Regions from separate parts of the Xanthomonas sp. NCPPB 2250 genome, predicted to be linked through region 1. Evidence: predicted binding sites of a transcription regulator. Region 1 holds the regulator's gene; the other holds the start of a gene.
The links. The regulator HrcA, encoded in region 1, represses chaperone genes, less so after heat shock. The targets are predictions, from matches to a motif close to TTNGCACTCNNNNNNNNNGAGTGCNAA.
Positions count from the first base shown of each region.

Region 2: a site for HrcA is predicted at 2,334-2,360, ahead of AC1PMG_RS19600 (co-chaperone GroES). Genes of this name have one in related genera too.

Region 1 is NZ_CM161520.1:2,105,529-2,113,305, reverse strand. It holds gene dnaJ (molecular chaperone DnaJ) at 1-545, opposite strand, end outside; gene dnaK (molecular chaperone DnaK) at 704-2,629, opposite strand; gene grpE (nucleotide exchange factor GrpE) at 2,775-3,296, opposite strand; gene hrcA (heat-inducible transcriptional repressor HrcA) at 3,472-4,530, opposite strand; gene recN (DNA repair protein RecN) at 4,642-6,303, shown strand; gene fur (ferric iron uptake transcriptional regulator) at 6,620-7,042, opposite strand; gene AC1PMG_RS08810 (outer membrane protein assembly factor BamE) at 7,146-7,544, shown strand; gene AC1PMG_RS08805 (RnfH family protein) at 7,582-7,777, opposite strand, start outside.
Region 2 is NZ_CM161520.1:4,790,382-4,798,158, reverse strand. It holds gene cutA (divalent-cation tolerance protein CutA) at 1-194, opposite strand, end outside; gene AC1PMG_RS19605 (endonuclease) at 351-2,129, opposite strand; gene AC1PMG_RS19600 (co-chaperone GroES) at 2,410-2,697, shown strand; gene groL (chaperonin GroEL) at 2,835-4,481, shown strand; gene AC1PMG_RS19590 (RNA polymerase sigma factor) at 4,659-5,207, shown strand; gene AC1PMG_RS19585 (FecR family protein) at 5,204-6,250, shown strand; gene AC1PMG_RS19580 (TonB-dependent receptor domain-containing protein) at 6,581-7,777, shown strand, end outside.

The DNA.
Region 1 (7,777 bases):
GTCTGCTGCATGGCGAAGATGCCGCGCTGGATGCGCACCTGGCCGCGCCCGTGGCAGGTCACGCAGGTCTCGACCTTGCCGTCCTCCGAGCCGCTGCCGTGGCAGTGCTCGCATTCGCTCAGGGTCGGAATCTCGATGCGGCGCTCGATGCCGGCCACCGCTTCTTCCAGGTCCAGCTCCAGCACGTAGCCGATGTCGGCGCCACGCCGCGGGGCACGTCCGCCACCGCCGGCACCACCGAAGATGTTGCCGAAGATGTCGCCGAAGATATCGCCCATGTCCGGGCCGCCAGGGCCGCCGCCCATCCCGCCCATGCCGTGCTCGAACGCGGCGTGGCCATGCGCGTCGTACATGCGCCGGCGGTTGCCGTCGGACAGCACCTCATAGGCTTCCTTGCATTCCTTGAACGCGGCCTCGGCGGCTTGGTCGCCGGGATTGCGGTCCGGGTGGTACTTCATCGCGCAACGGCGATAGGCCTTCTTCAGCTCGTCGTCGCTGGCGGTGCGGGCCACACCCAGCACTTCGTAATAGTCGCGTTTGCTCATGGGGCGGGGATTCGAGATTCGGGAGTCGGGATTCGTTCAATGCAAAAGCGGAGAGCCTCGGCTCTTCCGCTTTTACAAACTTGATGGACAGGGATGGGAGTGGGAACCAACAGGCCAAGGCCTTTGCGAATCCCCAATCCCGAATCCCCAATCCCGGCTTACTTCTTGTCGTCCTTGACTTCGGTGAACTCGGCGTCGACCACGTCGTCGGCGTGGGCCGAGGACGCATGCGCGCCGCCGGCGTTGCCGCCCGGCTGCTGCTCGCCCGCCGCCGCGGCCGCGTACAGCGACTGACCGGCCTCTTCCAACGCCTTGGTCTTGGCCTCGATCTGGCCCTTGTCGTCGCCCTTCATCGCGGTTTCCAGATCCGCCAGCGCCGACTCGACCTTGCCGATGACATCGCCGCCGACCTTGCTGCCGTGCTCGGTGATCGCGCTGCGGGTCGCGTGGATCAGGCCATCGGCCTGGTTGCGCGCCTGCACCAGCTCGTGGAACTTCTTGTCTTCCTCGCGGTTGGCTTCCGCGTCGGCGACCATCCGCTGGATCTCGTCGTCCGACAGGCCGGAGCCGGCCTTGATCTCGACCTTCTGTTCCTTGTTGGTCTTCTTGTCCTTGGCCGACACGTGCAGGATGCCGTTGGCGTCGATGTCGAAGGACACCTCCACCTGCGGCAGGCCACGCGGCGCCGGCTCGATGCCGGACAGGTCGAACTTGGCCAGCGACTTGTTGTAGCGGGCCTGCTCGCGCTCGCCCTGCAGCACGTGCACGGTCACCGCCGACTGGTTGTCCTCGGCGGTGGAGAACACCTGCGAGGCCTTGGTCGGGATGGTCGTGTTCTTCTCGATGATCTTGGTGAACACGCCGCCCAGGGTCTCGATACCCAGGCTCAGCGGGGTCACGTCGAGCAGCAGCACGTCCTTGACGTCGCCGGCCAGCACGCCGCCCTGGATCGCGGCGCCCAGCGCCACGGCCTCGTCGGGGTTGACGTCCTTGCGCGGCTCCTTGCCGAAGAACTCGGCCACCGCCTGCTGCACCTTCGGCATGCGGGTCTGGCCACCGACCAGGATCACCTCGGTGATGTCGCTGGCGCGCAGGCCGGCGTCGTTCAGCGCGGTGCGGCACGGATCGATGGTGCGCTTGACCAGATCCTCCACCAGCGCCTCGAGCTTGGCCCGGGTCAGCTTGATGTTGAGGTGCTTCGGGCCCGACGCGTCGGCGGTGACGTACGGCAGGTTGACTTCGGTCTGCTGCGAGGACGACAGCTCGATCTTGGCGCGCTCGGCGGCGTCCTTCAGGCGCTGCAGCGCCAGCGGATCCTTGCGCAGGTCGATGCCCTGGTCCTTGTTGAACTCTTCCACCAGGTAGTCGATGACGCGCTTGTCGAAGTCTTCGCCGCCCAGGAAGGTATCGCCGTTGGTGGCCAGCACTTCGAACTGCTTCTCGCCGTCGACGTTGGCGATCTCGATGATCGACACGTCGAAGGTGCCGCCGCCCAGGTCGTACACCGCGATCTTGCGGTCGCCGCCCTGGCCCTTGTCCAGGCCGTAGGCCAGCGCGGCCGCGGTCGGCTCGTTGATGATGCGCTTGACGTCCAGGCCGGCGATGCGGCCAGCGTCCTTGGTCGCCTGGCGCTGGCTGTCGTTGAAGTACGCCGGCACGGTGATGACTGCCTCGGTGACGGTCTCGCCCAGGAACGCCTCGGCGGTCTTCTTCATCTTCTCCAGCACCTGCGCGGAGATTTCCTGCGAGGCCAGCTTGCGCCCGTCGGCGGTGGCCACCCAGGCGTCGCCGTTGTCGTGCTGGACGATGCTGTACGGCACCAGGCCGATGTCCTTCTGGACTTCGGCGTCGGTGAACTTGCGGCCGATCAGGCGCTTGACCGCGTAGAAGGTGTTCTTGGGGTTGGTGACGGCCTGGCGCTTGGCCGAGGCGCCCACCAGCACTTCGCCGTCCTTGGTGTAGGCGACGATCGAAGGCGTGGTGCGGTCACCCTCGGAATTCTCGATGACGCGGGCCTTGCCGCCGTCCATGATCGCCACGCACGAATTGGTCGTGCCCAGGTCGATGCCGATGATCTTGCCCATTGCAATGACTCCTGAAAGGTCGTGTAGCCGGCCAGTGCCGGGATCTGGTTCGGATATAGGGATGGCTGCAGGTCATTCAAGCCATCGCCGCAAATTAGCGTTCCACCGCCGCCGCGCCGGGTTCAGGCGCGGGCGGCCGGCGCGCTCAGTCGTGCTTGGCCACGACCACTAAAGCGGGCCGCAGCAGGCGGTCGTTGAGCAGGTAGCCCTTCTGGAACACCTGGATCACATGCCCCGGGGCCACGCCCTCGGCCTCGGCCTGGCTGATCGCCTGGTGATGCTCGGGGTTGAACGGCTCGCCGGTCGGGTCGAGCAGGGTCAGGCCGTTGTCGGCGGCGACCTTGAGCAACTGCTTGTAGGTCAGCTCCAGGCCGTCGCGCAGCGGGCTGGGCTCGCTGCCGGCGGCGGTCAACCCCGCGTCCAGACTGTCGAACACCGGCAGCAGGTCGCCGAGCAGGCGCTCGTTGGCGAACTTGCGCGCCTGCTCCACGTCGCGGGCAATGCGCTTGCGCTGGTTCTCCAGGTCGGCCCGCTCGCGCAGGGCGTCGGCCTTGACCAGGGCCAGTTCGCTGCGCAGCGTCTCGATCTCCGCCTGCAGCGGATCGGTCGAGGGCTGCTGCGCCTCGGTCAGGTGTTCGGAATCGAATTCGGGGTGCTCTTGCGTCATGTCCGTATCCCTGGCGGGGTACGTCCCGCCTTACCGGACCACCTATGTGGGCGGCGCGGGCGGATTCAAGTGAGGCTGGGATTGGGGATTCGGGATTGGGGATTGGAGATTCGCCCGGGCGCGGCGGGATGGCCTGCTGGCGGATGAGGCGGCGGCGCTTCGACCAGCGCTGCGCTCAGCGATCGCCGGGTGGGGATGGATCCAGGCGGGCGCCGAGGACGTCGGCGGCTGTCTGGACCAGGGGGATGACCCGGTCGTAGTCCATGCGCTTGGGGCCGATCACGCCGAGCACGCCCAGCACCTGGCCGCCGGCCATGTACGGGGCGGTCACCAGCGACACGCTCTCCAGCGGCACCATGCCGGTCTCCTCGCCGATGAAGATGCGCACGCCAGGCGCGCGGATGGTGCGTTCAAGCAGCTGCAGGATCTCACGCTTGCTGGCGAAGACCTCGAACAGTTCGCGCAGCCGCTCCAGGTCCGACAGGCCCTGCACACCCATCAACTTGGTCTGCCCGGCCAGCACCATGTCGTCGCCGGCCGGCGCCAGCGCCTGCTCGGCCAGTTCGACGCTGTGCGCCAGCAACTGCTCCATCTCGTCGCGCGCATGGCGCAGGTCGCGCAGCAGGCTGGCGCGGATGTCGGCCAGCGCGCGCCCGGCGAAATGCCGGTTCAGATAGTTGGCCACCCGCTCCAGCTCGCCCGGCTCGTAGGCCTTGCGCGGCTCGATGACCCGGTTCTGCACTTCGTTGTCGGCGAACACCAGAATCGCCAGCACCCGCCGCGCGTCCAGCGGCACGAAGTCGATGTGCCGGAACGCGAACTGCTCGCGCTTGGGCGCGCTGACCACGCCGACGAAGTGGGTCATCGCCGACAGCAGCTCCGAAGCGCTGCCCAGCAAGGCCTGGGTGCCGGCGGCATTGGCCATCTCCGCACGCAGTCGTGCCACCTCGCCTTCGGCCGGCGGGCGCATCTGCACCAGGCTGTCGACGAACACCCGGTAGCCGGTGGCGGTGGGCACGCGTCCGGCCGAGGTGTGCGGCGAGCTCAGCAGCCCGGCGTCCTCCAGGTCGGCCAGGATGTTGCGGATCGTCGCCGGGCTCACGTCCAGCCCGGCATGGCGGGCCAGGGTCTGCGAGCCGACCGGCTCGCCGTCGCGGATGTAGCGCGAGATCAGCGTGCGCAGCAGCTGACGGGCACGCGGATCGAGGCTGGAATGGACCGGGGAAGCGCGCATGGAATCAACCCGTGAGACTGGTCCTTAGATAATGTCTGCACGCCGGCTTGGCAAGTCATTGGCCCACCTACCCGCGCATGCTAGCGTTGCGCGGCCCCGGATGCAGACCCCATGCTCAGACATCTTTCGATCAAGGATTTCGCCGTCGTACGCGGCACCGAACTGGAATTCGGCCCCGGCATGACCGTGGTGTCCGGCGAAACCGGCGCCGGCAAGTCGCTGATGGTGGACGCGCTCGGCTTCCTGTCCGGGTTGCGCGCCGACAGCGGCGTGGTCCGCCACGGCGCCGACCGCGCCGAGCTGTCGGCCGAGTTCGTCGCCCCCGCCCAGGCCCGCGCCTGGCTGCGCGAGAACGAACTCGACGACGAAGACCACTGCCAGCTGCGGCGGGTGATCCGCGCCGACGGCGGCTCGCGCGCCTGGATCAACGGGCGCCCGGTGACCCTGTCGCAACTGGCGGAGCTGGCCGGCCACCTGGTCGAGATCCACGGCCAGCACGAACACCAGGCCCTGCTCTCGCGCGGCAGCCAGCTCGGCCTGCTCGACGCCTATGCCCGCAACGACGCCGAGCGCGCCGCGGTGCGCGCCGCCGCCGCCCGCTGGCAGGGTCTGCTCAGCGAGCGCGAGACCCTGCTCGCGCAGGGCGACGTCAGCGACCGCATCGGTTTCCTGCAGCACCAGTTGGCCGAACTGCAGCGCGAGGACCTGGACCCGGCGGCGATCGCCGCCCTGGACGCCAACCACCGCCGCCAGGCCCACGCCGCCGCACTGATCGGCGCCTGCGAAGGCGCGGCGCAGCGGCTCAACGGCGACGAGGCGCCGGCGGTGCTGGATCTGCTGCAGCAGACCCGCCACGAACTTGGCAAGGTCGGCGAGTACGACCCGCGCCTGGCCGAAGTACAGGCGCTGATCGACAGCGCCAGCATCCAGTTGGAGGAAGCGCTGGCGCTGATCGACCGGGTCCGCGACGACTTGGACGCCGACCCGGCGCAGTTCGACGAGATGGAGCGCAAGCTCGGCCGCCTGCACGACCTGGCGCGCAAGCACCGCATCGGCGTGGACGCGCTGGCCGACCACCGCGACGCCCTGCTCGCCGAAGTGGAGAGCCTGCGCGGCGCCGGCGAGCGGCTGGACGTGCTCGACGCCGAGATCGCCCAGGCCACCCAGGCTTGGCGCGACGCCGCGGCCGCACTGACCGCCACCCGCGACCGTGGCGCGCAAGCGCTGTCGCACGACACCACCGCCCTGATCGGCGAACTGGGCATGGGCGGCGGCCGCTTCCTGATCCAGCTTGAGCCGCACGACACCGAACGGCCGGACCCGGCCGGCGCCGAGCGGGTCGAGTTCCTGGTCGCCGCCAACGCCGGGCAGCCGCCGCGCGCGCTGCGCAAGGTCGCCTCCGGCGGCGAACTGTCGCGCATCTCGCTGGCGATCGAGGTCGCCGCGCTGGGCCTGGACGCGGTCCCGACCATGGTCTTCGACGAAGTGGACTCGGGCATCGGCGGCGCCGTCGCCGACATCGTCGGCAAGAAGCTGCGCGCGCTCGGCGAGCAGCGCCAGGTGCTGTGCGTGACCCACCTGCCGCAGGTCGCCGCCCAGGGCCACGCCCATTACCGGGTCAGCAAGGCGCCGGTCGAAGGCATGACCCAGAGCTCGGTGGAACTGCTGGCGCCGCGCCAGCGCGAGGAAGAACTGGCACGGATGCTGGGCGGTGTCGAGGTCAGCAAGGAAGCCCGCGCCGCCGCCAAGCGGCTGCTGCTCAGCGCGGGCTGAGCGGCCGGCGGCGGGACCCTCATCCGCCCCTGCGGGGCACCTTCTCCCGATGGGAGAAGGGAGAAGCCGTAGCCCCTCTCCCACCGGGAGAGGGGTTGGGGTGAGGGTTCGGCGCGGAGCGACCCGCTGACCGATCCACGCGGCGACACCCGCACCCTCATCCGCCCCTGCGGGGCACCTTCTCCCGAGGGGAGAAGGGAGAAGCCTTAGCCCCTGTCCCGCCGGGAGAGGGGTTGGGGTGAGGGTGCGTGGCGAAGCCCCAGCGCGCTTGCGCCGAGGGAAACACAGGCCGGCAAGGCCGACCCGGCCGCCAGCCTCACCCCTTCTTGCCGCTCGGCCGCTTGCTGCGCACGTACAGCACCAGCGAGTGCTCTTCCAGCTCGTAGCCGTGATCGGCGGCGATCTTGCGCTGCAACTCTTCGATCTCCGCGCTTTCGAACTCGATGATCTTGCCGGTGTCCACGTCCACCATGTGGTCGTGGTGGCCGCCGCGGTCCAGTTCGTACACCGCCTGGCCGCCCTCGAAGTTGTGCTTGAGCACCAGCCCGGCCGCCTCGAACTGGGTCAGCACGCGGTACACGGTGGCCAGGCCGATCTCGTCGCCGTGGTCCAGCAACTGCCGATAGATCTCCTCGGCGGTCATGTGGTGCCGCGCCGACTTCTGCTCCAGCAGCTCGAGGATGCGCATCCGGGGGTGCGTGACCTTCAGGCCGACTTTGCGCAGATCGTGGGATTCCATGGCGTCTCCGTTCATAGCTGGTTTATCGCCAGCTGCCTGGGAATGGGTCGCGGCGGTCGCGGGGAGTGTATCATCGACGTGATTTCATTCAGCCCTGTCCCCGATGCGCAATCTCCTGCTGGTCGCCGCTGTTGCCCTGTCCACCGCTGGCTGCGGCATCATTTACAAGCAGCCCATCTATCAGGGCAATCTGATCAAGCCGTCGGCCGTCGAACAGCTGAAGGTCGGACAGAGCAAGCAGCAGGTCAGCGCGCTGCTGGGCAGCCCCTCGATCCCGGATCCGTTCCATGCGCAGCGCTGGGACTACACCTCCACCGAGCGTGTCGATCGCGTTGGCCGTACCGAGATCAAGAACTTCGTCGTGTTCTTCGACAACGACATGGTCACCCGCTGGGAAGGCGACTACTTCCCGGACCAGGACGAAGAGCTGGCCAAGAACAGCGTGCGCCAGTTCGGCCGCAACCTGGCCAAGGACAAGAAGAAGCAGCGCCGCGGCGAATGAGCCGGCGTCCGCGTCGCGCCCCGCCGCTCAGCGCGGCTCAGCGCGGCTTGGCGCGGCGTCGCCTGGCGTCCTTCGGGTCGATCAGCAACGGCCTGAGCAATTCCACCCGGTCGCCGTCCTGCAGCAGCCGCGTCGGCGCGGCGACTTCGCCGTAGACCGCGCACGGCATGCCGGGCGTCGCTTCGGGCAACGCGGCGGCGGCCAGCGCATCGGCCACGGTCGCGCCTTCCGGC
Region 2 (7,777 bases), 2.5 Mb from region 1:
GCGGCGGTCTTGATCAGCAGCAGCACTTCCTCGCCCTGTTCCACCTCGCCTTGCCAGCGGTAGGTGGACTGCACGCCGGGCAGGCGGCTGACGCAGGCGGCCAGGCGTTCGTCGACCAGCGCCTGGGCGACCCGCGCGGCGCTGGCCGGATCGGGGCAGGTGCTGAGCAGCAAGCGGAGGGCGGGCGCGGACATGCGGCCGACAGTATAGGGATGCCGGCCGCGCTTTGGCGGCGCCCGTGGGGAAAGCCGGCGCCGCTCTGAATCCCCAATCCCGAATCCCGGCTTTTCAGCAGCCGAATGGCGGATCATCCCCGCCCGCTGCAGATGCAGCGGGCGAGTCAACACGGCTCAGTTGAGCAACTGGCAGCTGGCCGGCTTGGCCGAGGTGAACAGCGACGAGGTCGCCCACTCCGGGTGGTCGATGAACGGGTTGCGGTTGCCCTGGAAGCTGTAGATCACCTCGTTGCGGGCGCGCTCGGCGTCGTCCGGCGGATCCTGCTGGCTCCATGCGATCAGGGTCGACAGCAGGCCCATGTAGGCCGGCGAGGACGAGGTCTTGACGATCTTGCTGCGGTCGTCGGTCAGCTCCAGGTCCGGCTCGGACTGGCCGGTCTTGGCATCCACGCCACCCTCATAGCGGATCGCCATGTACATCACCGCACGTGCCATGTCGCCCTTGCGGTGGTCCCACACCTCGAAGGTGCCGCTGTTGCCGTCCGGGGTGCGCACCCAGTTGGAATTGCCCGGGTAGCGGCCGCTGCCGCCGCCGAAGCCGGCATTGGCCTCGGTGGCGCGCTCGCCGCAGTTGCTGTCGCACTTGGCGTAGGGCTTGTTGCCGCGGTCGGCGTTCCAGGTGGCGTCGGTCAGGTACAGCATGTGGGTGTCGGTGTACGGCGCGTAGGGCAGGCCCTTGTTGCCGGTGGAGGTGCCGAAGCCCAGCGAGTTCGGCCAGCTGTGCTCGCGGTTGTACTTCAGGCCGCTGCCGCTGCCGGCCCGGTCGGTGCCCTTGGCATAGCTGCGGTTGCGGTAGGCGTCGAGGACGCGCTGGCTGTTGTTCGGATCCTCGTCGGCGATCTCCAGGATGGCCCAGGTGTCGGTGCCGGAGCTGCTGCTGTACGGATAGACGGTGTGGCCCTTGATCGTCTCGTGCAGCGAGCAGCGCAGCTGGCTGGGGCTGGAGGTGTTGACCCGCGAATAGTAGGTGCCGGCGCCATTGCCGCCGCCGCCCGAGCCGCTGGCGACGTTGAAGGCGACGCTGCGATCCTGCGCCGGATGTGCGCCGTCGGCATCGCTCACGCGTGCGGCGACGATGCTCAGGGTGCAGCTCTCGCCGGCCTTCAGCGCGGTGTTGGTGGACAGGGAGAACTGGGTGCCGCTGCTGGGATAGGTCAGCGCCACGCTGCCGGACTGCTGGCAGCTCAGGCCGAACGCGCCGCTGGCCAGGCTCACCGCCTCGCTGAAGGTCACCGCCAGGTCGCCGGCGGCGGGGAAGTCGGTGGCGCCCTGGGTCGGGGTGGTGGCGGTCACCGTCGGCGCGGCGTTGCTGCCGCCACCGCCGGCGAAGGTCTGGCCGTTGTTGCAGGCGCCGAAGGTGCTGGTGGCGCTGTCGCTCCAGCTGAAGTCGGCCGCGGCACTGCCGTTGCCGCGCAGCTGCAGCGAGGTGCCGGCCGGGGTGCTGTTGCTCTCGCTGACCGGCAGGTTCTGGCTGGTCATGCCCGCGGCGGGGCCGCCGCCGCCGGTGATGGCGCCCTCGTAGCTGAGGAACTGCACCACCTTACCGTTGCCGTCGACTAGCGCCAGGCCGTCGTTGGGCCCGTTCTGGATGCCGTTGCTGGCGTAGCTGACGGTGGCGATGCGCACCTGCCCGCCGCAGCTGACCAGGTTGCCGGCCGGCACCGCGCTGTTGGCGTAGACGGTGGCCGACCCCGGGTTGCTGCCGTTGTACAGGTAGACGCGGTAGCCGCTCAGGCTCTCCCCGGCGGTGGCGACGATCTCCACGCCTTCGCCGGTGTCGCCGGCGGCGGTGGCATCGTCGTAATGCAATTCATTGATGAATACGGCGGCCTGGGCCGGCCCGGCAAGGGCGAGCAAACAGGCCAGCGGCAGCGCAACGGCGGATGGCTTCATCGACAACTCCTTTTGGTGACGGATCCCCCCCTGGGTCCGCGCTCAGCCTAGCCTGCCTCTGTGACACTGTGACGGGATTCGGTCACTGCTTGCCACCGAATGCACGTTCCCGGCAAAAATTTTTTGCCTCCCGCCCTTGAAAGCCCCGGCCACGGCACTACATCAAGCGCATCCCGGCGCTACCGGGTTTTTTCGCGAGCGTTGCTGGCAGTCGTCATGGGCGAGTGCTAACATCGCCGGCCTTTCCTAGACCAATCAATCACTTAAGAGGTCTCACTCAATGAGCATCAAGCCGCTTCACGACCGCGTCGTAGTCAAGCCGATCGAAGCCGACGAAATCTCCGCCGGCGGCATCGTGATCCCGGATTCGGCCAAGGAAAAGTCCACCAAGGGTGAAGTCGTGGCCGTCGGCGCCGGCAAGCCGCTGGACAACGGCAGCGTGCGCGCCCCGGCGCTGAAGGTCGGCGACAAGGTCATCTACGGCCAGTACGCCGGTTCCAGCTACAAGGCCGAAGGCGTCGAGTACAAGGTGCTGCGCGAAGACGACGTTCTGGCGATCGTGGGCTGAAGCCCCCGATCGCGGGATTCGGGAATCGGGATTCGGAATTGGCAAAGGCGCCAGGCGCCGCGCGATCCAGGATCCAGACCCGACTCCCCGCTTTAGCGAATCCCTAATCCCCAATCACGAATCCCGGAGCAACACACATGGCTGCCAAAGATATCCGTTTCGGTGAAGACGCCCGTTCGCGCATGGTGCGCGGCGTCAACATCCTCGCCAATGCCGTCAAGGCCACCCTGGGCCCGAAGGGCCGCAACGTCGTGCTCGAGAAGAGCTTCGGCGCGCCGACCATCACCAAGGACGGCGTCTCCGTCGCCAAGGAAATCGAACTGGCCGACAAGTTCGAGAACATGGGCGCGCAGATGGTGAAGGAAGTCGCGTCCAAGACCTCCGACAACGCCGGCGACGGCACCACCACCGCCACCGTGCTGGCGCAGGCGCTGATCCGCGAAGGTTCCAAGGCGGTCGCCGCCGGCATGAACCCGATGGACCTCAAGCGCGGCATCGACAAGGCCGTCGTGGCCGCCGTGGCCGAGCTGAAGAAGATCAGCAAGCCCACCGCCGACGACAAGGCCATCGCCCAGGTCGGCACCATCTCCGCCAACTCCGACGAGTCGATCGGCAACATCATCGCCGACGCGATGAAGAAGGTCGGCAAGGAAGGCGTGATCACGGTCGAGGAAGGCTCGGGCCTGGAGAACGAGCTGGACGTGGTCGAGGGCATGCAGTTCGATCGCGGCTACCTGTCGCCGTACTTCATCAACAACCAGCAGAGCCAGCAGGCCGACCTGGACGACCCGTTCGTGCTGCTGCACGACAAGAAGATCTCCAACGTGCGTGACCTGCTGCCGGTGCTGGAAGGCGTGGCCAAGGCCGGCAAGCCGCTGCTGATCGTCGCCGAGGAAGTGGAAGGCGAGGCGCTGGCGACCCTGGTGGTCAACACCATCCGCGGCATCGTCAAGGTCGTGGCGGTCAAGGCCCCGGGCTTCGGCGACCGTCGCAAGGCGATGCTGGAAGACATGGCCGTGCTGACCGGCGGCACCGTGATCTCCGAGGAAGTGGGCCTGGCGCTGGAGAAGGCGACCATCAAGGATCTGGGCCGCGCCAAGAAGGTGCAGGTCTCCAAGGAGAACACCACCATCATCGACGGCGCCGGCGACACCTCGGCGATCGAGTCGCGCATCAAGCAGATCAAGGCGCAGATCGAAGAGACCTCGTCGGACTACGATCGCGAGAAGCTGCAGGAGCGCGTGGCCAAGCTGGCCGGCGGCGTGGCGGTGATCAAGGTCGGTGCCTCGACCGAGATCGAGATGAAGGAAAAGAAGGCGCGCGTCGAAGACGCCCTGCACGCGACCCGTGCGGCGGTGGAAGAAGGCGTGGTCCCGGGCGGCGGCGTGGCGCTGGTGCGCGCGCTGAGCGCGATCGGCGAGCTGAAGGGCGCCAATGAAGATCAGACCCACGGCATCCAGATCGCGCTGCGCGCGATGGAAGCGCCGCTGCGCGAGATCGTCACCAACGCCGGCGAAGAGCCGTCCGTGATCCTCAACAAGGTCAAGGAAGGCAGCGGCAACTTCGGCTACAACGCCGCCAACGGCGAGTTCGGCGACATGGTCGAGTTCGGCATCCTGGATCCGACCAAGGTGACCCGTTCGGCGCTGCAGAACGCCGCCTCGATCGCCGGCCTGATGATCACCACCGAAGCGATGGTGGCCGAGGCCCCGAAGAAGGAAGAGCCGGCCGCCCCGGGTGGCATGGGTGGCGGCATGGGCGGCATGGGCGGCATGGATTTCTGATCCAGCCGGCCTCGGCCGACCTGTTCCACGCAGTCGAAAGGAGCCCCGCAGCGATGCGGGGCTCTTTTTTTGTGCGCGTTTTGCGCGCGCGCCGGCGGCGGCCGCACCGCATGCCGGTCATCGCGGTGGCATGCCGATGCGCTATAAGCTGCGCTCGCCCAGCCTCTGCGAGCGGTCATGGTCGCCCCGGTCTGCCAACTCGATCCGCATCGGCTGGACCAGCACCGGCCGGCGTTGCAGCGCTTCCTGTTCCGCCGCACCGGCGACTGGTCGCTGGCCGAGGACCTGGTGCAGGAGACCTTCCTGCGCGTGGTCGTGTACGCACGCGACCACGCGGTCACCGACCTGGCCGCGCTGGCCAGGGCGATCGCCCTGAACCTGCTGCACGACCACCTGCGCCGGCGCCAGCGCCAGCGCACCGAGCCCATCGACGACGAAGTGCCCAGCCCGGCGCCGGGCGTGGAGGAGGCGGCGATGCAGCGGCAACGCGTGGAGACCTTCGCCCGCGCGCTGCAGGGCATGCCGCCGCTGCGCCGCGAGGTGTTCGTGCGCAGCCGCCTGCGCGGGCAGGGCTACCGCGAGATCGGCGAGGCGCTGGGCCTGAGCGAGGCGGCGGTGGAGAAGCATGTCAGCCGCGGCCTGCGCTGGCTGCAGGAGACGGTGGCGCGTGGCGACGCGGCGCCGCCGCCCGCGGCGGGTCGGCGTGGCCCGGAGGACGCGGCATGAGGCAGGGCAACGCCGCCGCCGATGACGCGGTGCAGGACGCCGCGGCCGACTGGGTCGCGCGCGCCCTGGCCACGGCGGGTGGCGATCCAGCGGGCCTGGCCGAGTGGCTGGCAGCCGATCCGGCGCACCGCGCCGCGTTCGATGCGTTGTGGGCGCTGGCCCACGATGCGGCGCTGCTGGAGGCGCTGGCCGCCTACGCCGCGCCGACGGACGCGCCGGCCGTGGCCACCGTTGCGCCGGCCGCCGCCCGCGTGCCCGCTCCACGCGCGGTGGCAGCGTCTGCCGGCGCTGCGCCGGTGCCCGTGGCACAGCGTCCGCGCCGTCGCGGCTGGCGGCCGCTGGCGGCCTTGGCGGCCGGCCTGGCGCTGCTGGCGGTGCTGTTGTGGCCGCGGCTGCGCCCGGATCCGGCACCGATCGTGGCCACGACCGCGCCCGGACAGACCCGGGTGCTGCGCCTGGACGATGGCAGCGTGCTCACCCTCAACGGTGCCAGCCGGGTCCGCGTGCAACTGCGCGCGCAGCGGCGCGAGGTGGCGCTGGAGCGCGGCGAGGTGTTCTTCGACGTCGCCCACGATCCGCAGCGCCCGTTCCAGGTGAATCTGGGCCCGGCGCGGGTGCAGGTGCTGGGCACCGTGTTCAACCTGGCGCGCGATGGCGCCACCAGCGAGCTGTCGGTGTATTCGGGGCGGGTGGAGATCGACAACGGCGCCGCGCACCAGGTGCTGGCAGCCGGCATGCGCATCGACACGGCCGGCACCGGCCTGGGCGCGTTGACGCGCTTCGATCCGCAGGCCGGCGACTGGCGCGAGGGCTGGCTGCAGACCGCCGGCATTCCGCTGGCGCGGCTGATCGAGCGGCTCAATCGGCGCTCGCCGCAGCCGATCGTGCTCGCCGATCCGGCGCTGGGTGCGCTGCAGGTGTCCGGGCGCTTCCGCCTGGACCGGCCGGAGCAGACCCTCATGCATCTGGCGCAGCTGTATCCGCTGCAACTGCAGCAGCGCGCCGACGGCATCCGCGTGGAACACGCCGCCGCGCCGCAGTAGGCGCCGTCGCTGTCTCGGTGTTGCGTACGCGGGCAGGCGCGACGTGCCGGGTCTGGCGCCGTCGCCGGCAGCGTCGGGGCAACGCGGTGGTGCACGCGAAGGCGAAGCGGCCGGCGGGCGGGCGCTGTTCGCGCATGCGCGATGACGCTGGAGCGAACGGCCGCGCGACGGCGCGCGGCGCCTGTCCACGCGGCCGGTTCGCCTGCCACGCGACCGTGCGGTGCTGCGACGCGTCACAAAAAATTCATGCAATCCCCTGTCGGGATCGGCGCGTTGCGGCGTCTTTGTCCTTTGCCACGCCACGTTGGCGACCCGACGACGACCTTGCTCATGCCGCCCCGCCGCTCCTTCCGTTGTGCCCTCCGTTCTCCGCGCGCCACCGCGCTGGCCGCTGCCCTGGCGGTGCTGGTGGCGCTGCCCGCCATCGCACCGTCGGCCGCCGCCGCGACGCCGGCCGCCGCGACCCTGCCGCCCGGCGACCTCGGCGCCACCCTGGCCGCGTTCTCGCGTGCCACCGGCCTGCAGGTGATCGCCGATCCGGCGCTGCTGCGCGACAAGCGCAGCCCCGGCGGCAGCGTCGCCGGCGACCCGCGGCAGGCGCTCAGCGGCCTGCTGCGCGGCACCGACCTGGGCTTCCGCCTGGACGGCGACACGGTGATCGTGCAGGCCACCGTGATGCCCGCGGCCAGCGCCGCCGCGCCCGCGCCGGCCGCCGCCGATGCGATCGACCTGGACCGGGTGGTGGTCACCGGCACCGCCACCCAGCAGCCGAAGTTCCTGGCGCCGTACGCGGTGTCCACGGTCGGCGCCGAGGCGATCGCGCGGCAGGCGCCGCGCAGCGTGGTCGACCTGCTGCGCTCGGTGCCGGGCGTGACCGTGGAGAACTCCGGCGGCGAGGCCGGTGGCGAGAACGTGGTGATCCGCGGCCTGCCGTGGTCCGGCTTCCGTCTGCTCGACGTGCTCGAGGACGGCCTGCCGCTGTTCGAATCCAACTACGAGCGGCAACTGCAGATCGACGAGGTCTACCGACTCGACCTGGGCACCACCGATGCCGAAGTGGTGCGCGGCGGTACCGCGCCGATCTACAGCAACAATGCATCCGGCGGCGTGCTCAATTTCATCACCAACCACGGCACCGACACGCCCAGCGGCGCAGTCAAGCTGACCGGCGGCGCCGATGCGCTGGCCCGCATCGACGGCGTGGCGTCCGGTCCGGTCAAGGGCAACGACGCGCTGCAGTACGCGGTCAGCGGCTTCTACCGACAGAGCGACGGCCTGCGCGATCCGGGCTTCGGCAACGGCAACCAGGGCGGGCAGTTCAAGGTCGGCGGCACCTACAAGTTCGATTTCGGCAAGATCTTCGCCGACTTCAAGTATCTCAACGACCGCGGCGTGTTCTACAGCGCGATCCCGCTGGCCGACCCGCGCAATGGCCAGTCGCTGAGCGCGCTGATCGATCCGGGCACCGGCACGCTCAACAGCGCCAGCTTCCGCCACGTCGCCTTCCGCACCCTCGACGGCGCTGGC